3 regions of the Bradyrhizobium canariense genome follow, and region 3 is predicted to be linked to each of the others. Evidence: predicted binding sites of a transcription regulator. Region 3 holds the regulator's gene; each other region holds the start of a gene.
The links. The regulator LexA, encoded in region 3, represses DNA repair genes until DNA is damaged. The targets are predictions, from matches to a motif close to TGTTCNNNNTGTGTTCNG.
Positions count from the first base shown of each region.

Region 1: a site for LexA is predicted at 2,737-2,754, ahead of recA (recombinase RecA). Genes of this name have one in related genera too.
Region 2: a site for LexA is predicted at 1,928-1,945, ahead of BLV09_RS29235 (SMEK domain-containing protein). Genes of this name have one in related genera too.

Region 1 covers NZ_LT629750.1:317,841-323,006, reverse strand. Annotated here, with positions in the region: gene BLV09_RS01490 (hypothetical protein) at 1-421, opposite strand, end outside; gene BLV09_RS01485 (hypothetical protein) at 426-1,424, opposite strand; gene recA (recombinase RecA) at 1,542-2,636, opposite strand; gene BLV09_RS01475 (hypothetical protein) at 3,094-3,279, shown strand.
Region 2 covers NZ_LT629750.1:6,180,927-6,186,092, reverse strand. Annotated here, with positions in the region: gene BLV09_RS29250 (glutathione binding-like protein) at 1-482, shown strand, start outside; gene BLV09_RS29245 (DUF1348 family protein) at 633-1,100, opposite strand; gene BLV09_RS29240 (YbgC/FadM family acyl-CoA thioesterase) at 1,246-1,680, opposite strand; gene BLV09_RS29235 (SMEK domain-containing protein) at 1,983-3,413, shown strand; gene BLV09_RS29230 (argonaute/piwi family protein) at 3,410-4,825, shown strand; gene BLV09_RS29225 (tetratricopeptide repeat protein) at 4,974-5,166, shown strand, end outside.
Region 3 covers NZ_LT629750.1:1,107,823-1,112,988, reverse strand. Annotated here, with positions in the region: gene BLV09_RS05545 (alpha-hydroxy acid oxidase) at 1-624, shown strand, start outside; gene BLV09_RS05540 (HAD family hydrolase) at 642-1,271, shown strand; gene BLV09_RS05535 (molybdopterin molybdotransferase MoeA) at 1,312-2,523, shown strand; gene lexA (transcriptional repressor LexA) at 2,706-3,413, shown strand; gene BLV09_RS05525 (hypothetical protein) at 3,722-4,144, shown strand; gene BLV09_RS36990 (hypothetical protein) at 4,243-4,443, shown strand; gene BLV09_RS05520 (hypothetical protein) at 4,430-4,657, shown strand; gene BLV09_RS05515 (ComEC/Rec2 family competence protein) at 4,696-5,166, opposite strand, start outside.

The DNA.
Region 1 (5,166 bases), 790 kb from region 3:
GCCACGCAGCTACTTCTTCGGAACCGTGGCTACCGATGGGAGTGTCCGCCTGTACCAAAAACAGCTTCGAAACGATTTTCTCGTGAGGACGCAAATAGTCGAGCAGCCAGATCAGGATCAGTTGTGCATTCGGATCGGGATCGATCCATAATTCGATCGTATCGAACAGCTCGCAAAGATCGATGAGGCCAGTGCGGCTATCAATGTCTCCGAGATGCTTGCGGTAGATACGAAACGACCAGTTGTCGTCCGCCTGGTCGTGCTGCGAGGAAAGCGTCATCAACGACGTTGCGATATCGGTATCTGACGGCAGCGGTCCCCAGACAAAGCGATATCCGAACGGGATCACGATGTCGGCGATGCGGGCGCCCTTGAGGGCTCCCGATCCTGAGTCGTTCGTCGTCAGGATCAGACGCGTCATATCATCACCGCTCCGCAGGAGCCGTCAGAACAGGAGCCCAGCGCCACAAACACGCGTTGGTCAGCCTCGTGCCGCCCCACCAACGATCGATCGGGTTATGGCGGCTGAAATCTTCTTTGTGAGCAAGAATCGATTTGCCGAATTCGGTCAGCGAGAGCTCGCTGCGGTGGTAAGCCGTTTGGCGATCCCGCAGATTTTTTCGGCTGATCGTGCGCAACTCGTCATCGAGGCCGGTAACAGCAGGCGTCGGACCAAGCGCAAGCCCATCAAGCAGATACCCGTTCTCCCACTCGTCGAAGACGCGGGTCTGGCGGAGGTCCCAAAGATGGAAAAGTGCGTTCGTAAGCGAATATCCCCTCCCAATTAGTTCCAGCATCCGCATTTCCGTGGCGCCAAGCCCTGTCGAAGCGGAGGGCAGCTCTTCGAGCAGGTCGAGCAGGACCGGCCTGAGCAACGGCAACGCGCTCAAATCCCGACGAAGCAGACCGAAGCAAGCCTCCGGCGTCGTCGCCCGATACGCTTGCCATGCGGCGCTTGCCGTTGCGAGTTCCTGTTCGGTGACGTCGACGAGCGGCGGCCGCCACGTGCCAAAGCCTCCCGGGGGAATCCCGATCATATCGCTGGGTAGCAGACGCAATTTCAACCTGGCCACGGTCTCGGGATTGGAACGGAAGTCATCGAGCAGCCAGATCAGTTGCAATTGAGCGTTCGGACGCGTGTCGAACCAGAGTTCGACGGTCTCGTATTGCTGGCAAAATTCGGCCAAGCTGAGATCCCGCAGACCTTCGTTTTTGCTCCGTTCCCAGCGACTCGCAAAGTCTGACCAGTGGTAGCCGTGGCTGGGGCCGTGGTCGGGCGTCCGAGGGCCAAAATAAGCTGCAAGTTCGTCTGGAGACGGCAACTGTCCCCACACGAAGCGAAAGAAAAAATTAACCGCGAGATCGCCGAGGTCCGCTTCAATGAAGCCAGGGATCGGCCAGCCGGTCAGGACCAGAGGCTTCATGCTCTCACCAAAAGCTATTCACAGAAACAAAACGGGCACCGAAAACGTCGGCAACTCAACGTCCTCAGCGCCCGCGTCTGTCGAAACTTCGGTCACGCGACCCAAGTTTGCAAAAACTCAATCCTCCGCAGCCTCCGGCTCTTCGCCGTCGGCGTCGCGCTCGGGCGAACCGGCCAGGATCTGTTCGGCGATCAGGCCAGAGTTCTGGCGGATTGCCGCTTCGATCTTGGCGGTCATGTCGGGGTTGGCCTTGAGGAATGCCTTCGAGTTCTCGCGGCCCTGCCCCAGGCGCTGGCTATCATAGGAGAACCAGGCGCCGGACTTCTCGACGATGCCGGCCTTGACGCCGAGATCGAGGATCTCGCCCATCTTGGAGACACCCTCGCCATACATGATGTCGAATTCGACCTGCTTGAACGGCGGCGCCAGCTTGTTCTTCACCACCTTGACGCGGGTCTGGTTGCCGACCACCTCGTCGCGCTCCTTGATCGCGCCGATGCGGCGGATGTCGAGACGAACGGAGGCATAGAATTTCAGCGCGTTGCCGCCGGTAGTGGTTTCCGGCGAGCCGTACATCACACCGATCTTCATCCGGATCTGGTTGATGAAGATCACCATGGTGTTGGATTTGTTGATCGAGGCGGTGAGCTTGCGCAGCGCCTGGCTCATCAGCCGCGCCTGCAGGCCGGGCAGCGCATCGCCCATCTCGCCTTCGAGTTCGGCGCGCGGCACCAGCGCCGCCACCGAGTCCACCACCAGCACGTCGACCGCACCGGAGCGCACCAGCGTGTCGCAAATTTCCAGCGCCTGCTCGCCGGTGTCGGGCTGCGAGATCAGGAGCTCATCGATGTTGACGCCGAGCTTCCTGGCATAGACTGGATCGAGCGCATGTTCGGCATCGATGAAGGCGCAGATGCCGCCCTTCTTCTGGCCTTCCGCCACCGTATGCAGCGCCAGCGTGGTCTTGCCGGAGGATTCCGGCCCGTAAATTTCAACCACCCGCCCCCGCGGCAATCCGCCGACACCGAGCGCGATATCCAATCCCAGCGAACCCGAGGAAATGGTCTCGATATCCATCGAACGGTCGTTCTTGCCCAGCTTCATCACCGAGCCCTTGCCGAACTGACGCTCGATCTGGGAAAGCGCGGCAGACAAGGCTTTGGACTTATCCATGGAGGATCCTTCGACGATACGCAGGGCAGTGGCGGACATAGGTGGTGCTCCTTATGGCGGGGATTCGCTAGCGGGACAAACGGGCGGCGAGAATTGAGCAAGTGATCAGCTTATGGAACCTTGTACCACGTTTGTTCTATGTTCGCAATATGTTCTTTTGTCGAAGTGGGTACTGGCCTGTTTTAATTCCTAGTGGCCTAGTTTGAATTTGGCAGTGGCCTAATTCGGATTCTCAGAAATGGCCAACCATCAACCGACGGGTGCCGGCCTATAAAGTGGTTCAGTTTGAATTATTTCAAGATGTTTCTGTATTGTTCAATGCGTGACTAAGTGAGGTATCTCTACGCCAGTCATGCCGAGCAAGAGCAGTAAGGTGCTGGCCTGTTTTAATTCCTAGTGGCCTAGTTTGATTTTGGCATTGGCCTAATTTGAATTTTCGTGGCTGGTCGCATATGTACCCCAAGCACTGCCTCGAAAAGAATCTGGAGGAGCCGCCATGCTGCCCTTGATCGTTTTCATCACGATCCCCGTTCTGGCCGTGGCGTTTCTGTCCGGTCGCTTCACCGCAAAATACGCGGCAGAGAGGGGGCGTTCAGAACGCGCCTGGTTTCTTTTTGGCGCTCTGCTCTTCCCGCTCTTTCCTGTCCAGTGGATGGTCCTGGGACTCTTACCAAGAAAGTAAAGCCGCCTCAGTTGGCGCCCTTTTTATTCAGCGCCATCATCATCGTCATCCGACAAGACTGATTGTTGGGCCTTAAGCAGCCTAATGAATTTGCCGATTTCCTTCGGACCCAGATTACCCGCCACAACTAGACGATAGCTGACATCTTTCGAACGCGGGCCACGAAGCCACTCCCGCTCGCCGACCGAAAATGGTGTTTGCGGCCTCTCAGTGTTGGCCTGCTTCTGATTGCAGCACCCTGATTTGATTTTCGCAGTGGCCTATTTTGGATGAAGTGATCAATACGGACCATCAGTCGTTCACCGGACATGACATCGTGCCGCGATCACCGAGGTGGCGGCAATTGGCATCCATCGACGCGGACTCGCCTTAGCGACCGACAAAATGATTCGCCCGTTCGGCGCTGCGAAAAATGCGATTGGGAGTTGACCTTGTTGGGAGATCTTCCGGCCGTCGCACTGCACGCCGCGGTTAGGGTTTTCCGTTGCTACGTTTGTAACAATATCGTTTCAGAAGAATGCTAAGGCCGCCTCAGTCGGCGCCCCGGCCGGTACCAGGTATGGTCCCTTCCATCCCGGATTAAATCGACGGTGCCTTCTGGTTTTGGACCGTCCAGCCCGAAAAAATATTCGACTAGGCCCGATATCCTACTGTCAAAACTCTCAGGTAGAAAAAACCCGCCACGGCGGCGTGACATTCGTCGTGGTTTCTCAAACTATCCCCGCTCCCGCCCCCGAGAGTGGGGATTTTTTCTGACTATACAGCGCAGCCTGGTGCTGCCGTGAAATCAGAGCGCGTAAGCCCAATCTTTAACACATGAACTTCATAAATTAATTTAGCCGGTTGGATCAGACGCAAAATCTCCACGACCGGTTAGGCCCGGCGCGTGACCGACGGGGGGAACGCAGCCGGGCCGCCTCAGTTGAAGGTGCAAGTTCCAGTGTTACATAGTGGACAGACGCCGCCGGTTACTTCCTTTTAACTGTCCACATTCACTGACGTTAAAAAATACTTACGATTATATTTGCGATTATATTTACGATCAGCCCGGCCCTCAAAGCCGGGCTTTTCGTTTATGGCCGGCTTTGAAGCTGGGCGTGACCGTTTCGGCCGGTATCGCAGCGTCCAATAGAAGCGGCCGAGCCCGGGAAGAAATCAGGGCCGGATTTGGGAAGTTGTGCCGTTTGCGGCGACAATCGTTCCCGGCACGGCCGGCACGGCGGCATAGTATGGTTGGGGCCTTGGCGCCGTCTGCGGTGCCAGTTTCTACGCTTGCCAACCAAATAAACTTGCCCCGCCCTTTGGTCTCCATCGGGCGGGCTTTTTCTTTGAACCTTGGCGCGACCTGCACAGACCAATAGCGACCGGGGGATTGCGCTGTCCGGATCTAAACCAACGCCACCAGGCATCATTCAGCTTGGTGGCGTTGTGCATTTCAGGGGGCCTGTTTCGAATCCGCCAATGGCCTGAATCCGGCGAGCAGCTGCCCCCTACTCCTATGAAACCCTGGCCGGACGAGGACGTATCTGGTCATGCTGGAGGATTGCAATTTCCAGTTCGAGTGCCTCGCCGCCAAGCATTATTCAGCTTGGCGGCGTGGTGCAGCGCAATGGCACTTTCCATGGGGCCGCCGCAACTGGCGGCCTTTTTTATCGCACCGATAGAAACACGATCGCCAGCACGACAGCCCATCCTACGACGACCAGAGCAGCCACCGCCCCGGCGGTTATTTTGAGCTTCTCTTTGGTCGTGTACTCGAACATTCAACCTCGGTTTTGCGGCGCGGACGCCGATACCGACTCCCGCATTATCGAAAATTTGAATCGATTTCGATCTTCAAATTGAGGCAATGAGGTTTACTCAACCTTAGATCATGTACCGTACATT
Region 2 (5,166 bases), 2.8 Mb from region 3:
CGCTGCGCACCGATGACGGGCTGGTGCTCACCGAAAATGCCGCGATCCTGCAATATGTCGCGGATCATTTTCCTCAAGCCGGCATCGCCACCGGACCCGGCATGGAACGCAGCCGGCTGCATCAGTGGCTGTGCTTCATCGGCACCGAGCTGCACAAGGGATTATTCGTGCCGGTGCTCGACAAGAAGGCACCGCCAGAAGTGAAATCCTATGTGCTCGGCAGGAACCTGTCGCGGCTCGACTATCTCGAGAACTACCTCAAAGGCCGTGAATTCCTGCTCGACCATTTCAGCGTCGCTGATGCTTACCTCGTGACCGTCATCAACTGGACCATGGCGACGCCGCCGATCGAGCTTGCGAAATGGCCTGTCGTAAAAGCCTATTACGAGCGCCTGCGCGCACGCCCCAGCATCGCCAGGGCGATCGGCGAGGAGTTCGAACTGTATAAGGCCGAGCTCGCCCGCCACAAGGCGGCGGCTTAGGCCTAAGCGGAGGATTTCGCGAGCGGCTTGCTTTCTTCTCCCCCTCCCCCTTGCGGGGAGGGGTCGGGGGTGGGCGTTAACGGGTGATATCTCGCTTGTGGCTACCGCCCTCCCCCGCAAGGGGGAGGGAGCCCGCGTCTCATCTCAAATTCAAAACGGGCTCTCGCCCAGCCCCGGCACGTTCGCCGGCCTTGGGCCTGGCGCGGGCCAGTGAAAGCGGCGATCTTTTTCAGCAATCTCGATGTCGTTGATGCTGGCTTCGCGCCGGCGCATCAGGCCGTGCTCGTCAAACTCCCATTGCTCATTGCCGTAGGAGCGATGCCACTGCCCAGCGGCGTCGTGCCATTCGTACTGAAAGCGCACCGCGATGTGATTGCCGTCGAACGCCCAGAGATCCTTGATCAGGCGATAGTCTTTTTCCTTCTCCCATTTGCGGGTGAGGAAGGCGACGATTGCGGCGCGGCCCTGGAAAAACTCCGAGCGATTGCGCCAGCGGCTATCCTCAGTATAGGCCAGCGCCACGCGCTCGGGATCGCACGAGTTCCAGGCATCTTCGGCCATGCGGGCTTTCTGGGCGGCGGTCTCTCTGGTGAACGGCGGAAGCGGCGGACGCGACATGGTGACCTCCGGATTTTGATAATCTACCGCGAGTGTATCGCCGTGGTGCGGCGAGTCGAGGGCATCCCGCCTATCGGCCGATAACTATAGCGTTTCAAGCGAAGTGGGCACCGGTTCGCGTGAAGAAAACGCGTCAAACAAAAGCCTAGATCAGATCGGCCTTCATCAGCAGCCGCAGCGATTTCGGTATCGGCTGCGCCCTCCCCTCGCTGATAAAGGCGACGCGCACCTGCGCTTTGACCAGCACGTTGTCGCCGCGCCGGACCTCCTGCGCGAGCGTGATCGAGGCCCCCTTCACCGCGATCGGCCATGTCACGATCTCGAGCACGTCGTCCATGCGCGCGGGCTTCAGATAATCGATCTGCATCGAGCGCACCACGAAGGCGAAGCCCGGTGTCTCCTCCTGCGCCTCGGCAAACAGCGTGTGCTGATCCGCGCCCATCAACCGCAGATGATTGGTACGTCCACGCTCCATGAAACGCAGATAATTGGCGTGGTAGACGATGCCGGAAAACACTGGTTTGACGATATCGCAACAGAATAAAAACGACCTGATTTCACTGGGGCGCTGGAAGGCCATAGCATGAACGAGGGGTAGATTTAACTTTGCCCTTCCATGGCGAGTCGCAGGGACTTTGGGATGCGCCGTGCTTTTTCGCCTGAGATAGCCGTAGTTCCTCCGATTCGTCGTTCGCGGCTCGGCCTCTCGGTTTCTGTGAGTTCATCTGCGACGGCCCCGTTTGCCGCAGGGGCGAGTGGTGGATTTCCAGCAGAAACTGGCAGCGAAGCGAACTTCTGGACGGGATGGCTGGCCCCGGCCCTTGAAATGTTCACCCTGCGTTCCCACTACTAAGTGCTGCATTCATAAGGTGGGGACACGGAATGAGGCAGCTTGAAGTCGAGAATCAACTTCGCGACGTAGTCAGCCGCATCATCGTTCAAGTCGAGTTGGCGACCTCCCAGGGTCGAACCGACATCAACTTGGCGCTGGAGGACGCGTTCATCCCCATCCTGAAGTCAGTATATAACCTCCCGCATCTCACCAATCTGAACCGGAAGCAGAAAAACTTCCCCGGCATCGATCTCGGCGACGATCACGATCGGGTGGCATTCCAGATCACTTCGACGACCACGCTGGAAAAGGTGAAGTTCACAGTTCAGCAGTTCATGGACCGCGCCTACTACAACACGTTCGACGAACTGTTCATCCTCATGCTCGGGAAGAAGCAGTCGTCCTACAGCCAGGCATCGGTGAATGGGCTGCTTACTGACCAGTTCGCCTTCAACTGCAAGAAGCACATCATCGACCTCGGTGACATTCTCGGTCAGGTGACCGCTCTGCGGCTCGCGGCGCAGGAGCGAGTGCTGTCAGAGTTCAAGCGCATCCTGGGCGAAGTCGACGCGTACATCAGCTTCAGTTCGGAGAGCATTGCGGCACCGACGGCCATCACGTCCAACCTACAGATGATCAAGCTCCCCGAAGCGGTTTACGTGGCCGAGCTGACCATCGACGACAAGAAGGTGATCGCGCAGGGGAAGGCGAAGCTCAACTACGGGGGAAAGGCGCGGAGCAGGAAATCGGTCGTCAAGATGGCGCTACTACTGAATGACGTGGAGACAGATGCGTGGGTCTGCCACGACAACAAGCTCTTCTCGTTCCACGACATAGAACAGTGCGGCCTGATCAGCGTGGTGGACGCGGGCTCGGTGGAGCGGCTGAACGTATCCGACTTGGCCGAGTCCCCCGAATTGGACAACGTGAACATCCTGAAGCAGCTTCTCTCGGCCGAAACGCGGGAGCAGTTGAAGCAGCGCCACGTGCGCATGCACAACAAGGACGGGTTCTTCTTCTTCGGACCGACCGAGGAGGGACAGCTTGAGCGGAGGGAGACTTGGATCGGGAAAAGGACCGCGATCCGCCGCGTGTTCGAGGTCAAGTACCAGCGCAAGGATCCGTCCAAGGTCGCGCACCAGAAGCATTTCTCGTTCGACCTGACGTTCACGAAGCTGGGGGACGACTGGTATGCGCAGATCGTGCCGAGTTGGTACTATTCTTATGACGGCTACCGCCAATCGCGCTGGCACGATGAACTGTTGTCGGCGCAGAAGCGTCTTGAGCACAATGCAACCGTCCGAAACATGGTTCGTTTCGTGGCCTATTTCCTGTCCGGCGCCAGCAAGAACGAGGACGAGGACCACGGGCTGCGCTTCCTATCCCTCGTTGAATTCAACGTGCAGGACGCCGACGAGGCAGAGCCAGTAGGTGACGACGATGAAGACGATACCAAAGTGGCGGGAGGAACGGCGGCATGAAACTCACGACGCTACCTGAACCGCTGCTCGAATTCGGTACCGGCACGCACGTCTGCCCCCGAACGGGAATCGAGCACTTGGGCGTCTACGACAAGCGAGACGAGTTGCGTCGAACCGAACTGCGGATCGGCGTGGTCGGACGCGGAGAAGGAATCGACCTCTTGGACGATTGGCTCGAGAGGTGCCGGGATGGAATTGAGCGCAAGGAGGGGTCCAAGCTGCTGAACCTGTTTCGGGGCTTCGGCGGCATCAATCAGGACTACGGATTCCTGACGAGGATCATCAACTCTCCGCAGTACACCCGCACCATCAAGAAGTCGGATATCTCGGCAGTAGTTAAGCTCGCGTCCCGGGCGGAGCGAGTGGAGAAGGCCGTTGAACTCTACTACGAGCAGATTCGCTTCCTCGCCGAGAACAGATCGGTGGACGTGATCGTCTGCGTGATGCCGAACGAAATGTTCGACTCCATCACGACGACCTCGGAGAGCGACGACGATAATTCGGGGGATAGCGAGCTTGAGCACAACTTCAGACGCATCCTGAAGGCCAAGAGCATGCACCTCGGCACCCCGCTGCAATTGGTGCGCGAGAAGACCATCCTCATTACCAAGCAGGCGGGAGATCAGCAGGACCCAGCCACGAAAGCATGGAACTTCGTCACGGCGCTCTACTACAAGGGCAACAAGACAATTCCTTGGCGGCTCGTCGAGGACACGGCGAAGCTCCGGTCGTGCTACATCGGCATCGGTTTCTACAAGAGCCGCGACGGAGAGACGGTATCGTCGAGCTTGGCGCAGGTCTTCGACGAGTTCGGCCACGGGATCATTCTTCGCGGTACGCCAGTGTCGATCGACAAGAAGAACCGTCACGCGTACCTGAGCGAGGATCAGGCCTACGAGTTGCTGCGCGACGCGCTGGACGAGTATGACCGAGCGCTTGAGCACATGCCGGCTCGGATCGTGATCCACAAGTCGAGCCAATTCCGCGAGAGCGAGCGCAAGGGTTTTCTCAGGGCGCTCGACGAGAAGGGCATCCGGGCGAAGGACTTCGTCGCGATAACGGACACGGATATCAGGCTGTTCGGTAACAAAGATTATCCGCCAAAGCGCGGGACGCTGATGACAATTTCTGAAACTGAGGGAGTGCTCTACACTCGAGGTACCGTCGACTTCTACAAGACATATCCCGGCATGTATGTCCCGGCCCCGCTAAAGATCACGGCGTACGAGCAAGATTCCTCCCTTGAGAGCCTTTGCGATGAGATACTGGGACTGACCAAGATGAACTGGAACAACACTCAGATGGATGGTCGTCTGCCCATCACACTGGAATGCGCGCGGAAGATCGGAGACATCATGAAATACGTCAGCCCGACTGAGAAGCCGCAGGTCAGCTATAGCTTCTACATGTAGCGATTCCGGAGGCTCCAGGCGGCCCCTCTTCCGCTCGGACTCCTTGCGTCCGCTTCCGATAGGGCCGCGTGGGCATCCGGCAGGGTTGCAGCGTACGATACCATCCACGGCAATAGAGACAACCGAACGCCCACATCAAGCTAAGCTTATGAGTCACTTTGACGAACTACCGCGTCGTGACCGAAATCACGAGATCGAGGACGAGGCGATTGCGGCCTTCCAGATGCGACTTACCCACAGCGGCGCTTTCATTTTGCAGGCACCGGACCGCAAGGACTACGGGACCGACTGCCAGATCGAGGCGATGGCTGATGGGCAGGCCACCAATGCCCGGGTCCACG
Region 3 (5,166 bases):
GCCTTCTGCCTGACCGTCGACACCGCGCATTACAGCCGGCGCGAACGCGATATCGCCAAGCGGTATGTTCGCGCCAGCCGCTTGCGCGCCACCGGCGGCGACTTCCAGAAGGGGCTGGAATGGCGCACCGTGAAACTGATCAAGGACAAGTTCAAGATTCCGCTCGTCATCAAGGGCGTCGCGACCGCGGAAGATGCGCAGATCGCGGTCGATCACGGGGTCGAGTGGATCTATGTGTCGAACCATGGCGGACGTCAGCTCGATCACGGCCGCGGCTCGATGCACGTGCTGCCGGAAATCGTCGCCGCCGTTGGCGGCCGCGCCAAGATCATGATCGACGGCTCGTTCTGCCGCGGCACCGATATCGTCAAGGCGATCGTCATGGGCGCCGATCTCGTCGGCATCGGCCGCCTGCAATGCTGGGCTCTGGCGGCCGGTGGCGAAGCCGGTGTGCTGCGGATGCTGGAGCTGCTCGAAGACGAGGTGATCCGGTGCCTCGGACTGCTCGGCGTCAAAAATTTCGCCGAGCTCGACAACTCCTATCTGCATGCGGCCGCGCCGACCCATCTGCCGCATGTCTTCAGCGCCTTTCCGCTGCTGGAGATCGATCCCTACCGGTATTGAGGGCGGTGCTATCGGCGATGGCTTCACCCCTGCTCGCTCCCGGCTCAGCCGACGCGTTGTTGTTCGATCTCGGCCGCGTTGTCCTCGATATCGACTTCGACAAGGCGCTGGCGTGCTGGGCCGGGCATGCCGGCTGCGAGCCGGCGCATCTGCTGGGCCGATTTGCGCACGACGACATCTATAGGCGCCACGAGACCGGGCAGATCGCCGACGCTGAATTCTTCGCGAGCCTGCGCGCTTCACTGGGCATCGGCCTCTCCGATGCCCAGTTCCTCGAGGGCTGGAACGCGATCTTTGCGGGCGAAATGCCCGGCATGGCTCCGCTGCTTGCGCGCGCAGCCAAGCGCCTGCCGCTCTACGCCTTCTCCAACACCAACCGGCCGCACGTCGAACATTTCTCCAAAGCCTTTGCCGGCGTGCTCGGCCATTTCCGCGAAATCTTTCTGTCCTCCACAATCGGGCTTCGGAAACCCGACGCAGCCGCCTATGATCACGTGGTGAAGGCGATCGGCCTGCCGGCGGAGCGTATCGTTTTCTTCGATGATCTCGCCGAGAACATCGAAGGTGCGCGGTCGCGGGGTTTGACCGCGGTCCACGTGACATCGTCCGACGACGTGGCGCGCGCGCTGACCGCGCTCGGTATTTGAAGTATCCGGGTTTGAAGGTTTTGGATTTGGGAGTCTTGCCGTGGCGTTGATGCCGGTTGCCGATGCGCTGTCTGCGATTCTCGCAGGCGCCGAGGCATTGCCTGAGGAAATGGTCGCACTGGATGCGGCCCACCACCGCGTGCTCGCGCGCGACCTTGCGGCGTTGCGCACCCAGCCGCCGCAGGCGATGTCGGCGATGGACGGTTACGCGGTGCGATCAGCCGACGCCTCCGAGGTGGGCGCGCGGTTCAACGTGATCGGCGAGGTGGCGGCGGGACGGCCTTTCGATCGCGCGGTTCGACCGGGCGAAGCGGTCAGGATCTTCACCGGCGGCGTGATTCCCGAAGGCACGGACGCCATCGTCATCCAGGAAGACACCAAGGTGGATGGCGCGCGTATCACCATCTCCGAGGCGACGGCCCCCGGACGGCATATTCGCCCGGCCGGTGTCGACTTCAACCAAGGCGACGTGCTGCTCAAGGGCGGATCGCGCCTCACCGACCGCGATCTCTCGCTGGCCGCCGGCATGAACTACCCTGAACTCGCCGTCCGCCACCGGCCGAAGGTGGCGGTGCTGGCCACCGGCGACGAACTGGTGATGCCGGGATCGCAACCCGGGCCCGGGCAGATCGTCTATTCCAACGGCTATGCGCTGCGCGCGCTGGCCCGTGCGGAGGGGGCCGAGACCATCGATCTCGGCATTGCCGCCGACACGGTCGAGGCCACCACACACGGCATCCGCCGCGCCCGCGATAGCGGCGCTGACATCCTCATTACGACCGGCGGCGCCTCGGTCGGCGACCACGACCTGGTCAAGCAATCGCTGGAGGCCGAGGGCGTCACAATGGCGTTCTGGCGGATTGCGATGCGCCCGGGCAAACCGATGATGCACGGACGGCTCGGCGCCATGCGGGTGATCGGCCTGCCCGGCAATCCCGTGTCCTCTTATGTGTGCGCATTCCTGTTCCTGGTGCCGTTGATTCGCAGTCTGTCTGGCCGTTCGACCATCCATCACGTCATCGAAACCGCACGGCTGGGGCGCGATGTCGTCGCCAACGATGTGCGCGAGGACTATCTGCGCGCCCGCCTCGAGGAGCGCGCCGACGGCGCTGTCATCGCCACACCGGTCAATCATCAAGACAGCTCGCTGCTTGGGAATCTCGCTGCGGCACGGGCACTTGTGATACGTCCGCCGTTCGCGCCCGCCGCTGCTGCCGGCGCTGCTTGCGACATCCTGCGCCTTCCGCGTTGATCGCCTCGACGGGACGAAGCCTGATCGCGTTCACCGGAAATTAAGTGGTTGCGGAACACATATCGAACATATAGTGTCCGTTCATGATTTGTTTCGAGTGCTGATGTCTATCATGGGAGTCAATGAGCTCCCGGTTCATGTCTCGGAATCGAACGACACCATCCATCGGGGGACTGCTCGAGATGCTCACGCGCAAACAGTACGAACTTCTGCGTTTCATCAATGAACGGCTGAAAGAAGCCGGCGTACCGCCCTCCTTCGACGAGATGAAGGATGCGCTGGATCTGCGTTCGAAGTCCGGCATCCACCGCCTCATCACGGCCCTGGAGGAGCGTGGCTTCATTCGCCGCCTGCCCAATCGCGCCCGCGCCATCGAGGTCATCAAGCTACCCGAGCTTTCCGGAAACGGCGCCGGCGGCAGCCGCCGCGGCTTCACGCCGAGTGTCATCGAAGGCACGCTGGGCAAGGTCCGCAGCAGCACCGTCAGTTCCGAGGATGACGGCAACCACCCGGTCGCCGTGCCCGTGATGGGTCGGATCGCGGCCGGCACGCCGATCGAAGCCTTGCAGACCCGCAGCCACACCATCAGCGTACCGCCTGATATGCTCGGCTCCGGCGAACATTACGCGCTCGAGGTGCGCGGCGATTCGATGGTGGACGCCGGCATCCTCGACGGCGACATGGCGCTGATCCAGCGCAACGAAACCGCCGAGACCGGTGATATCGTAGTGGCGCTGATCGACGAAGAAGAAGCAACGCTAAAACGCTTCCGCCGCCGCGGCGCGTCGATCGCGCTGGAACCGGCCAACACCTCCTACGAAGTCCGCATCCTGCCGCCGAACCGGGTCAAGATTCAGGGCAAGCTGATCGGGCTTTACCGGAAATACTGAGCCAGCATTGGCCTCAAAAGCCTGTCATTAGACCTGATCCGGATTGAAACCGGTTTGGGTTTAATGGCGGACAGGTGAGGTATCGGGGTCACGCCGATTCAGTGATTTGACCGCAGGGCTTTGCGTCGCCTCGCAACAGACGAGGCGCAGCCCGATCGATCAAATAAACGTATTTGTGATCAGGTTGGTTGGCTGCAGCCGCATAATTGCCTCCAAGCAGGCAAAAACTCACACACTACTGTCCACTCTGATAGAGGCCTGCGCCTCTAAGCGGCGCGGGTTGGCTATCTCTAACGAGGAGCAATCCGATGTGTGACTATAGCCTGCACGCTGTCGCAACACGCCCCGCCAGGGTTGGAGAGACCCTGATCTCCACGACATTCCCTGGAACTTCGACTCGCGGTTTCGCCTCCGAAAGTCAGCCCGCGGTGGCGGTCTGCATGCTTCCGGGGACCGAACTGGCGTTCGCCGAAAACGTCAAATACGACAACCGATGGATTTGGACCAAAGCAGTCAATTTCAGAGTGGGAAAATTCGGCGTGGTCGACCCCGACCTTCCCCATCGTCATCATGATGCGATCGAATTCCCGGACGGAAGCCGTGTCCTGGTGACGCTGCTCTGTGAAGGGCAGCGGGTGACCGTGCTGCAGCTGCCGGTGGTTCATCAGGCTGCCGAGCCCACGCACGCCACTGCCGGCACGAACGCCTCAACGCCGGTCTCCATTGGTTGAAGTGGTCCGGTATATTCCCGCCGGTTGCGGCCGGCGGGGCCCGACCAGATCACGGAACATCAGCAGATACCGTCATACCGAACTGTACGAGTAGCGTCATGGATCGTCGGGACAGCGCACGGATCGAAGAGCGAAACAATCTGAAACTGGCGCTGGCGACATTCGCTTTACAACTCGATGCCTTCGAAATGCGTGTCGGCGGAGGACCTTCCAGGGCGGGCATCAAGCGTGAAGGTTCTGCCCTGCCCGCTGATCTCAGGCACGAGGTTCAGGAGGAGAACAGGGGTGCCCGTCGATAAGGTCACGTGGCATCAAGTTGGACGGGTGGCCGAACCGGGCCGCTACATGTTTAGATTCGGCTGGCTCACGGTATCGGCGGAAGATCTTGCGGTCTGGGAGCAATTCCCGCATGCGGCGTTTACGCTGGTCAGGACGCCGGCCGCGAAAGACGATGATGAGTTTCACCTCGGCGCGTTCGAATTGAGAGAAGATGCCTCACACGGTGAGCAATGAGGCCGCGCCCGTCCGGAGGCGCGCCTTGCGAAGCCAGCTCACTCCTCCGTTTGCAAATCGGCCTCCGAGGGCGTCGCATCGATCGTGCGCGGAACGGCGGGATGCACCAGGCTCGGTTCAACCTCGTCGTCACCCGCAACCGCAGGCGACCATGGCCGGTCGAAACCTTTTGGTTTGACGGCATCGACGACAAACCCGTCGCGCGTTCGCCGCAGCGCCAGCGCTCCCTGCCGTCGCAGGCGATCCGTCGTGATGACAGGCGAGGCGCATGTGGACGGCGGCTGCCTCGCCGTCACGATCAACGTTGCGCGCTCGCAATCATCGGCCAGCGCCTCGGGCCGCAGCGCCAGCGTGACGAACGCGCCGCCGGCCATCTGCGTCACACATCCTGCATCGTCGCATGAGACGCCATCCGCGAGCGAAGGGGCCACCGGCAGCCGCGCATCGGCATCCGCGGCCAGCCATTCCTTGATCAGAAACGCATCCTTGGCACTCCGCATCAGATGGAG